One region of the Alteromonas sp. KC3 genome, then DNA from elsewhere that is predicted to be linked to it. Evidence: predicted binding sites of a transcription regulator. Region 1 holds the regulator's gene; the other holds the start of a gene.

Region 1 (5,593 bases):
AATGACGTATGTCAGACGAGACTGTGCATCAGGCATATCTTCGGTCGCAAGATTCTTAATGCGATCGTCAATCTGAAAATTATTGAGCGCATCATGAAGTTGACGCGTCAGTTTTCCTACTTCTGCAAACAGCTCAACATTCTCCTTCATTGAGGCTGCTTCAAGTAGCGCATTGGCTGAAGCGTTGTCACCCTCTTCAAGATAGGCAACAAGTTGTTTAGCTTCGTCCAATGTAATCGGAACGTTTACATTTGGTGACATCCAGTAAACCTCGTTTCTCTGGTGAGCGTCTGGATCAACCTAAACGTTCGAAAATTTTATCCAATTTTTCTTTTAATGTTGCAGCTGTGAAAGGCTTAACTACATAGCCATTTACGCCGGCTTGCGCTGCCGCAACAATTTGTTCTTTCTTGGCTTCAGCAGTAACCATTAGCACAGGCAAATGCTTCAGTTTGTCATCGGCACGAATAGCACGCAGCAAGTCAATTCCTTGCATGCCTGGCATATTCCAATCGGTAACGACAAAGTCAAAGTCGCCTTGCTGTAGCATTGGCAACGCCGTACTTCCGTCATCCGCTTCCTGGATGTTGGAGAAACCCAAGTCTTTAAGTAGGTTTTTGATGATACGTCTCATGGTAGAAAAATCGTCAACCACGAGAATTTTCATACTTTTATCCAAAATAGCCTCCAGTGAGGGGTTAATTGTTATTAATATCTATTCTTCGTCAGCTTGCCACGACTTCATTCGTGATTTGAGTTTTAACATGGCCTGACTGTGAATTTGGCTTACTCTCGATTCACTAACATCAAGTACTTCACCTATTTCTCGTAGGTTTAGCTCTTCATCATAGTATAAAGAAAGCACGATAGCTTCTCGTTCAGGTAATGTTGTAATCGCATGGGCTAACGCCTTTTGGAAAGCACCTTGCATCAAGTCTTCAAGTGGTGCGTCGCTACCCCGATTTTGTTCAGTCGAAATAACGTCCTCAGACACACCTAAATCTTCAATGCCAACCAACTTACCAGCATTTACTTCATTCAACATTTGATGATAGTCCTGCAAACTCACATTGAGTTTAGCAGCAATATCAGAATCTCTGGCATCGCGTCCAGTCTCGCCTTCTACTTGCGAAATGGCTTCTGTTATCGCGCGACCGTTGCGATGCACTGACCGCGGCGTCCAATCGCCTTTTCGAATCTCGTCCAGCATAGCACCGCGGATACGAATACCCGCAAAGGTTTCAAAGCTCGCACCTTTCGAGCCGTCAAAATTGCGAGCAGCTTCTAATAAACCAATCATGCCTGATTGAATTAAATCGTCAACAAGTACACTAGCGGGCAAACGCGCCATCAAGTGATGAGCGATACGTTTAACCAAAGGCGCATGTCGTTCGACTAACTGCGACTTATCGGTTTGTTGTTGATAAGCTGCTGCCTTGCTATTCAACGCTGATTTCCTACTGCTTTCTCTGCAACCAACTGTTCAATGAAAAACTCTAAATGACCACCTGGCTGAGCCGGGATTGGCCATGACAATGCCTTGTTAGCCAGTTGAGTAATTGCAACGGCAGCAGGCGAACCTGGGTAGGCATCGACGATAGCGGTTTGTTTGCGTACCGCTTTACGAATATTTTCATCAAACGGGACAGTTGCCACTAATTCTAGTGCAACATCCAAAAATCGACCTGTTACTTTACTTAATTTACTAAACAGCTCTTGCCCTTCCCGCACGTCGCGCACCATATTGGCGACCACTTTAAATCGAAACACACCGTGTTCGCGATTCAAAATTTTGATCAGCGCGTAAGCGTCAGTTAATGATGTAGGCTCGTCGCACACTACAACCATAATATCCTGCGACGCTTTAGAAAAGCTTAATACCATGTCTGAGATACCCGCTGCGGTATCGACGATGAGAACATCAATTTGTGAACGTAATTCACTAAAGGCGCGTATTAAACCCGCATGCTGAGTAGGTGATAACTCTGCCATTGACTGTGTACCCGATGTCGCTGGCGCAATCTTGATTCCATGCGGACCAGTGACGAGTACCTCATCAAGCGTGCATTCACCCGATAATACGTGAGAAAGATTTTTCTCGACGCGAAGACCTAACATCACATCGACATTAGCCAGACCTAAGTCTGCATCGAGAACCATTACACGCTTACCCTGCTTAGCCATAGCAATGGCGGTGTTTAGTGTAATATTTGTTTTACCGACGCCACCTTTACCTCCGGTGACGGCAATAACTTTGATTAACCTTGATTGCTTCATTTTTCTTAAGCTACTCGCTTGGTCGTCAATCATACTGCTTATGCTGTTTTAATGGCGTTGTTACTACTAGTATGATTCAAACCGTACTTTTTATAAAGCTTTGCAGCAGCAGAAACCAAAGATTTTGCTTCTGCAATCTTAATGTCTTCTGGTACTTTTTGCCCATCGGTGACATAACTAACCGGTAACTGGTACTCAACTGCAGCACTAAGCACCTCTCCTAAAGAGTAGCACTCATCTAACTTTGTGAAAATACAGCCACTTAGTTCAATTTCATCATACGCTTTAATTATTCTCTGCAGTGCAGGATATTGTGTATTTGCCTGCGCTACCAAATATTTTTTCACTTGTGGCATTTGACCATTGTCAAATTGCTTAATTTGTTTAATCAAACGGCTATCTCGCTGACTAAACCCTGCTGTATCAATCAATACTAGACGCTTGTGACGCAGTTGGAAAAGTAAATCTGCTAACTCTTCGCTGGTTTGTGCTTTTCTTACTGTACAGCCAATTATCTTTCCGTAAGTAGCCAGTTGTTCAAACGCAGCTATTCTGTACGTATCAATGGTGATCATTGCCACTGATTCTGGGCCATACTTTTGGGCATATCGCGCAGCCAATTTTGCTACCGTGGTTGTCTTTCCCGTTCCAGTAGGACCCACCAATGCAACAGCGCCTTGTGCGGTAAGTATATCGTTACCTGTTACATTTATGCGATTAGCCAATAGGTTAAGAAGGTAAACCCACGCTTCGCGCTCATTGTAGTGAGCAGGCGTGTAATTTATTAGCTGAGTCGCAAGCGCATGACTTAAGCCCATATCGGTTAAACGCGTTATCAAATATTGATGAACGGGTTTTTGACGCTTATTTTTTGCGTCCATTAAATCAGCCACCTGATACTGTAAAACATTTCTCAGTGACGCTAGCTCTTCTTTAATCTGAGCAAGTTCGTCTGATTGATTAGGCGCAGTTTCATCTATGCTTGACGCTTGATGTGAAGGAAACGCATCTGCTTGCTCATAGCGGCTCGCACGGGATTGAGGTTGAGGCTGAGCAGCTTCAACTTCATCAATAAAGTCATCAGAAAAGTTAAGGTGCGATGCAATTTCATTAGCATGTTGCGCATTGGCAGAGGTATCTTTTTGGCTTTGCGGCTGAGCGCTTGAACCATGTTGCTTTTCAAGTAGCGCTTTTAAACTGTCTGGGCCGTCATCACCGATGATTTCACTTAAGCTAGGAACAGCTTTCTGACCGGGCGCTTTAGAGGCGGGTTTTGGCACTGACAACTTAGCCTCTGGCTCTTTATCGTAAGCTGCAACAAGCTCAATACCGTCAGCCACTTTGCGGTTTGACATGATAACCGCATCGCTACCCAACTCAGCTTTTACTTGGCTTAACGCCTCACGCATATCTTTGCCGAAGAAACGTCTTATTTTCATTGCAACCTCTCCAATCGCTCAGTGTCAGATTATTGACCGACCGAACTGACTATTTTTATCTGCTTATCATCAGGCACTTCTTGGTACGAAAGTACGTGGAGCCCAACAACTGAATACTTTAGGAAGCGTGACAGCACAGGTCTTAGCATGCCTGACGTCAGCAATACCGCAGGTTCACCTTCGAGTTCCTGCTGCTGACTGGCTTGTTGCAATGATTTTTGCAACTTATCTGCTAGTCCTGGCTCTATGCCAGCACCATCTTCACCGCCCGCTTGAAGAGACTGGTGCAACATCTGTTCCAACTCTGGCGCCAAGGTTATGACAGGTATCTCTTTGGCACCTTGTGTAATCTCTTGAACAATCAGTCGTTTCAACGAAATACGTACTGCAGATACCAGTACATCTGGGTCTTGGCTACGCGTACCATACTCACTTAGAGTTTGAACAATAGTACGCATATCACGAATTGGTACGCCTTCGAATAACAATGTTTGCAATACTTTAACTACGGTACTAAGCGGTAAAATATCCGGCACTAGTCCTTCAACAAGCTTAGGATGCTGCTTAGCCAACATATCAAGAAGTTGCTGAGCTTCTTCATGACCTAATAGTTGATAGGCATTATTAGTCAGAAGCTGACTTAAATGGGTTGCAACAACCGTTGCGGCATCGACCACGGTATAACCGAGTGTTTGAGCATGCTCGCGCTTATTCGGTTTTATCCATACAGCATCGAGCCCAAAAGCAGGATCTTTCGTTGCGCGTCCTTCAAGCTTGCCGAACACCTGCCCTGGATTAATCGCAAGCTCCTCGTCGTGACTAATGAGTGAGTCGCCAATGGTCACGCCGAGCATGGCAATAGTGTAAGTATTTGGTTCTAAATCGAGGTTATCGCGAATATGTACAGGAGGAATAAGAAACCCGAGTTCTTGCGACAATTTTTTACGCACGCCTTTAATGCGTGTTAATAACTCGCCACCTTGTGACTTATCGACAAGCGGGATAAGGCGATAGCCAACTTCTAACCCAATGGTATCGACTTGCTGTACATCATCCCAACCCAGCTCTTTGACTTCTGGCGCAACGGTTTCATCCTTAACCACGTCAGGGACTTTAGGCTCGGCAGCTTTTTTCTTCTCTTGTTGTGATTGCCAATAAGCAAAGCCTGCAATCAAAAAAGAGAAACCAAGAAACGCAACGTGGGGCATGCCAGGAATAATACCCATAACAAAAAGTACACCAGCGGCAATATACAAGGCTTGATTATTACCAAGTTGACCACGTATCTCTTTGCCCATCTCCTGAGTTTCGTTTTCACGAGTAACGATAATCGCGGTTGCGACTGACAAAAGTAGCGATGGAATTTGCGCGACAAGACCGTCACCGATAGTCAGGATAGTGTAAATTTCAATGGCGTTTCCAAATGTAAGATCATGCTGAATCATACCAATGAATAACCCACCAACTATATTGATGAGCATAATGAAAAGGCCCGCTACCGCATCGCCTTTTACAAATTTTGACGCACCGTCCATCGAACCGTAAAAGTCGGCTTCTGCGGTAATTTCTTCACGACGTTGACGCGCTTGATCTTGGTCGATATACCCAGCATTTAAGTCAGCATCAATTGCCATTTGCTTACCTGGCATAGCATCAAGAGTAAAGCGAGCACTTACTTCTGAAATACGACCTGCACCTGCGGTTACCACTTTAAAGTTGATGATGAGCAAGATAGCAAACACCACGATACCCACCGCATAGTTACCACCAATAACCACCGCGCCAAATGCTTCAATTACCTTACCGGCAGCGTCGCCGCCTTCGTGTCCATATAGGAGTACTACACGGGTAGATGCCACGTTAAGCGCCAGTCGCAA
Region 2 (5,593 bases), 1.1 Mb from region 1:
ATTTTGATCTTCCTAAAAACGCCGATGAATATATTCATCGTATTGGCCGTACTGGCCGCGCAGGACAAAAAGGCGAAGCATTTTCCTTAGTTGGGCCGCGCGATTGGAAGAGCTTTGAAGCACTTAAAAACCATTTGCAATACGCGTTAGAGTGCAGTGCTCACCCAAAACATGCCGCTACTTTTAAAGGCTTTGCTCCAGCAAAGAAAAAGGCATCCAAACAAGCTGGTGCGCAAGGTAAAAAACGGGTAGCAAAACCGATTAAACAACAGCATAAAAAGCGTATCGATACGATGGGCGGTGAAGATGTGGGTATGGTTCCGATAAAACGCAAACCAAGAAAGCCACTGGAAGACGACACAGATACCGCTGACGAAGAGTAACTCGTGGGCTACTTGATAAGCGCTAATAACGAAAACCACTAACAAGCAGTGATTAGCGTAAAAAATTAATAAAAAAGCGAGCCCTGAACTCGCTTTTTAGTTCTATATTGCTACTGGAAAATACTCAAATTAGTATTCCCACCAGCACTCTTGCCACCACTCTAAAAATTCTTCGAAGTCGATAAAGCCATCATCATTGCTGTCGATGAGCTTAAAGCCTTCTTGTACGTGGCTCGCTTTTGTCTTTGGTGAGATCACCGTAAGAAGTTCGATGAATTCAGGCAAATCGATTTGACCATTTCCATCGCGGTCAAAAAAGCTGAAGTCTTTTCTAATTTCTTCAATTTTAGATTCTGAAAGTTGAGTGCTCACTCGCGTTCCTTATTTCAACTGCAATAAACACGAGTGTAACGCCCTTCTAACTTACTGTCTATGCCTGATTTTCTTTTGCTTTCAGTGCACGTAATCGCTGGGCTTGCGCTTTCTCTTGACGTTTTTGTTCCATGGTTAAACGCGCTTCAGTACCCACGTGTTCTTGCTTACGTGACTTAGCAAGTTGTACCTGCTTTTCACGCTCACGGAAACGCTCAAGTTGTTCGTCTGTATGAGTGCCATAACAGTGTGGACAGCTTACGCCAGCTTCATACTTATCGCTTTCTTTGTCTTCTTCAGTAATGGGCAGACGGCAAGCATAGCACTGCTCATAGTGGCTTTTTTCTAAGTCGTGATTAACCGCAACGCGATTATCAAAAACAAAGCAGTCGCCTTCCCACATAGATTCTTCTTTTGGCACGTCTTCAAGATACTGAAGAATTCCACCTTCAAGATGATAAACCTCTTCAAACCCCTGCTCTTTTAGATAGGCAGTAGATTTTTCACAGCGAATACCGCCTGTACAGAACATGGCAACTTTCTTATTTTTCGCTGGGTCAAGTTCTTTTGACACGTACTCAGGGAACTCTCTAAATGTTTCCGTTTTCGGGTCAATGGCGTTTTTGAATGTACCAATTTCAATTTCATAACCGTTACGTGTATCAATAACGGTAACGTCTGGATCGCTGATAAGCGCATTCCAATCTTTTGGCTTCACGTAGGTACCCACCGTTTTGCGTGGATCGATACCTTCAACACCCATGGTTACGATTTCTTTTTTCAGTTTTACCTTAGTACGATAAAACGGCTGTTCATCGTGAAGTGATTCTTTAAAAGAAATAGGATTAATTCGAGTATCATTGTTTAAATACGCAAGTAGCGCATCAATACCTTCACGCGTACCAGATACTGTGCCATTGATACCTTCATGAGCAAGTAACAACGTACCTTTAATACCGTTACTTTCCATCGCCTCTAGAAGCGGCTGACGCATTTCTTTGAAATTTTCAAGTGCAACGAATTTATACATCGCACATACAATATATTTTGACATGTTTTTAAACCTTTGCTGATTGGAGCGTAAGACCAGTGCAAAAATGCGGCGCGCAATATAGCAGATTCACAGTTACAAATCTACGGCAGTGCTGGTTTATGCCTTTTTGCAATTAGCATCAGTCAAAGTAATGATGGGTAGATGATATTTTATGCAACAACTTATGCAACAACAGATTCATCCCAGCGGCGGGACGTTAAGTTGTCATTAAACGCATGACTTTGTTCGACAACATCAAACAGCATCGTGTTATCTTCATCTATTGTACTAGAGTACGCTTTAGCTACTCGCTTTTGAGTACCATAGCTACAGTTATCTATTACATCATCTGGTAGTCGCAATTTGTTGTTGGTTTGCGCAAGTGGTTGAGGGTTCATAACGTGAAACAACCTTGCGGTTGCAATGTCTGTTTTCATTAATTCCGACAAAACAGACATGTTTTTCCAATCACTTGGCGTTGCCTCAAGTTTAGCTTTTGGGTAATGATTTAAAGCTTCAAGCGTTGAATCGATACTACCGCGTTTATTGTCGTTAAGTGTATCGGCACTATTGATGTGAATGGGTTCTGCCAATGCGTGTTGTTGCATGGCTAAATAAAGTGAAAATAGAGCGCCTTGGGAAGTCGCCTTAGACAGAATACCGCTAGACTCCCAAAATAGACTTGGGTCTATTGGGGGTGTGTTATTTGTCTTTAACTCTTCTGCTGACATTATATCTGGCGTTTATCACGTACAAACTTATACTTAGGTTGTCGGCAAGATAATGTTTTTCTTGAGCTTATTATTGCTCTCTATCGCGTAATAGATAATCATACTGCTATGAGCGATACCCATTCATGGATTGGAAATGCAATTTAGTAACAAACAAGTTTTGATTGTTGAAGATCAACGCCCATTCCTGCTGTTGTTAAAAGGGCTCATGCATTCTATGGGTGTATCCGATGTCGTTACAAAATCGTCTGCAGAACAAGCCGTTTCCCTATGTAAGAAGCATAAATTCGACATCATTGTTTGTGATCTTCACCTTGGTGCCGACAACAAGAATGGCTATGAACTTATAGAAGAACTGCGCACAAGACGACTGATTAACCCAACATCCGTTTTTGTACTGATTAGTGCAGATAGCGCAAGACCTGTGGTTTTAGGTTCAATTGACAGACGTCCCGATGACTTTTTGATTAAACCTTTTTCTCAGGTTCAACTTAAGTCTCGCATCATAAGAGCCTGGCAAAAGCGTCAGTTTCTTAAAGAGGCTTATCGCCTAATAGAACAACAAGAATATAATGCAGCAATAGACCATATTGAAGAACTGCTAGCCTCTCCATCACATTACAAAGGTCATTGTGAACAACTGCTTATCGAACTTTATTGGCAAATAAACGAACCATCTAAAGCACTTGATGTGTTACAAGACTATATAAATGGAAAACCCGTTCTGTGGGCTCAGGTAGCACTAGGTAAAACGTATCTACAACTTGAGCAAAACGAGAAAGCTATTTCCATAGCAAAACGCATTATAAAGAAGAACCGCTTTAATGCAGATGCCCACGATATCATCGCTCAGGCAAATCAAGCGCTAAAGCAAGGCGAAGCGGCTATAGAAGCAATTAAAGAAGCCATAAAGTTATCGCCTTTCTCGCTTACGCGCCACTTTCAAGCCTGCAATATAGCGCGGGCCAATCAAGATTTGGTATTAGCAGCAAGTTCAAGCCAAGCGATATGGGATTTATCAAAACGTACTGTGTATCAAAATAGCCTTCATTGGTGCGGTATTATCCGCGCAATGCTAGATGTTGCAGAATTTTTCGACGATAAGAAACAGCGAAACAAGTACCAACAAGAAGCACTTCTTACTCTACAACGCGGTAAATTTGATGAACATTTACAACGTATAGACAGGGAATTCGATGTTGAAATATTCGGAAAGATTGTAAATGCAAGAGTCAGCGCAATTGATGGAAAACTCATTGATGCCAAACGACATTTATCAGACTCTCAAATAGCACTTGAAAACAAATACCCTGAACTACCGACTGCGTTTATTCCAGATAGCATTAATGTAATGTACAAGCTTGGCGAATATGATGACGCACTTGAACTGTCTAAGATATTAGAAGGTAGACAAGACAAGCTAGATGCCAATAGTAGCTCTATGCTTAGCGAGCAAGAAAAGAAAGCGCAACAAAACCTCGCTAATTATCAACAGTTCAATAGAGAAGGTATTCAGCATTATCAGAAACAAGATTATGAAAGAGCCAAAGCATCGTTTGCTCTAGCCCAAGGCTATGCCCCTGTTAATACTGGCGTATCGCTAAACCTGCTGCAATGCTTACTGCAAATCGCCAAAACGCAAGACAAAGTCGAAATGAAAATCATCAACGAATGTAAACGCCTTTTTAAGCTGATTGATGATATGAATTTGAAGCCTCCCTACCAAGAAAAATACATTAATCTAAGAGAAGAGTTGTCTAAATATATTGGGTTTTAAGCGGTAATTGTTTTTTTTCAACTGTGATTTTTATTTGCTGGTTAAATTACTATTTTTAAATGTTCTTCAATCGCTGTATGTCCTTTTGAGGAGGTAAGCCAAATAGCCTGCTGTACTCACGACTGAATTGTGTAGAACTTTCATAGCCTACAGCAGAACTAGCTTGTGTTGCATCAAGCCCATTCATAAGCATCTGATCCCTCGCTTCTTGAAGACGAAGAGTTTTCTGATACTGCAATGGACTGGTTCCAGTTAGAGCCTTAAAATGTTGCCTGAATGCCGATGCACTCATGTGTGCTTTTTCAGCCAAATCATTCATGCCGATGCCCTGAGCAAAGTTCTGTTTTAACCACGTTACAGCTTTCAAAACATTCCCATTTGGTGAGCCTAGCGCCGCCAAATGGCGAAGATGCATACCATGAGGACTATCTAGTAGGCGCAGCACAATCTCCTTTTGAATGAGCGGTAATATGCCTGCTTTAATTGTTGATTGTTTCTCAAGGGTCAGCATTCGCTTCAATGCATCTAAAAGACCTTCATCGACGTCATATGATGTCAGTGCTTTAAATCGTATATCTTTAGGTGGTTTTGATAGTTTTAACTCCGCGCAAGTTTGCATAATAAGTGAGTAATCCATTTTCAATATCAATGCTAAAAAAGGCGAGTGTCGAGAGGCGCTAGAAACATGTGAGACAACTGGAAGATCAAAAGTAGTCAACATTGCCTGCCCCGCTGTGCAGTGGGTAACTTCATTATCTTGCAGAATTTCTTTGCCGCCTTGCAGTACAACTGCCAGGCTAAGTGTATAGATGCAATGTAAGGGTTCCGTTGGGGCATTGCGTACATGTACCGTAAGACCTTGTATGCCCGATTCAAAGTCCCCTTCTTTTCTGGCGAACGATTCTAACAGTTGAAAAAGCTCATTGCTTGCAACCGATTTCTGCTCAGGATTCATTGAATACTCTCTGATATTTTTGAACATACTTATACGCATTTCCTTTAAGGAAAACTAATGACTGTTCATCATACTTCTCTGCTTATAAGAGGCAACGAGTGCCTCCTATAAGCTAAAAATTAACCTAAGGTACGGGTGAAGAAAGGTGCTAGTGCACTGATAGCACTCTCTATTTCGTCTTGACCATCGTACAAGTCCATGTGGTTTGCACCGTCAACGATATGCATTGTTTTGTCTGTTGATGCCGCACGCTCCATTAGATTATCACTCATCCATTTACTACCGGCATCGGAACCAACAACGGTTAATAACGGCTGAGTAAGAAATGCTTCTGCTTTAAAG

The links. Region 1 encodes FliA, which starts transcription of late flagellar genes. Its sites were predicted from a motif close to CTAAAGNTNNNNNNNNNNNNGCCGATA; they were not measured.
Region 2: a site for FliA is predicted at 2,559-2,585, ahead of JN178_RS10315 (VC2046/SO_2500 family protein). Genes of this name have one in related genera too.

What each region holds. Positions count from the first base shown of each region.
Region 1 is NZ_AP024235.1:1,163,034-1,168,626, reverse strand. It holds gene JN178_RS05195 (protein phosphatase CheZ) at 1-261, opposite strand, end outside; gene cheY (chemotaxis response regulator CheY) at 296-679, opposite strand; gene JN178_RS05185 (RNA polymerase sigma factor FliA) at 716-1,447, opposite strand; gene JN178_RS05180 (MinD/ParA family protein) at 1,444-2,310, opposite strand; gene flhF (flagellar biosynthesis protein FlhF) at 2,316-3,716, opposite strand; gene flhA (flagellar biosynthesis protein FlhA) at 3,746-5,593, opposite strand, start outside.
Region 2 is NZ_AP024235.1:2,292,707-2,298,299, forward strand. It holds gene JN178_RS10300 (DEAD/DEAH box helicase) at 1-383, shown strand, start outside; gene JN178_RS10305 (EF-hand domain-containing protein) at 513-755, opposite strand; gene trhO (oxygen-dependent tRNA uridine(34) hydroxylase TrhO) at 814-1,809, opposite strand; gene JN178_RS10315 (VC2046/SO_2500 family protein) at 1,971-2,519, opposite strand; gene JN178_RS10320 (tetratricopeptide repeat-containing response regulator) at 2,656-4,296, shown strand; gene JN178_RS10325 (AraC family transcriptional regulator) at 4,352-5,251, opposite strand; gene JN178_RS10330 (alpha/beta hydrolase) at 5,371-5,593, opposite strand, start outside.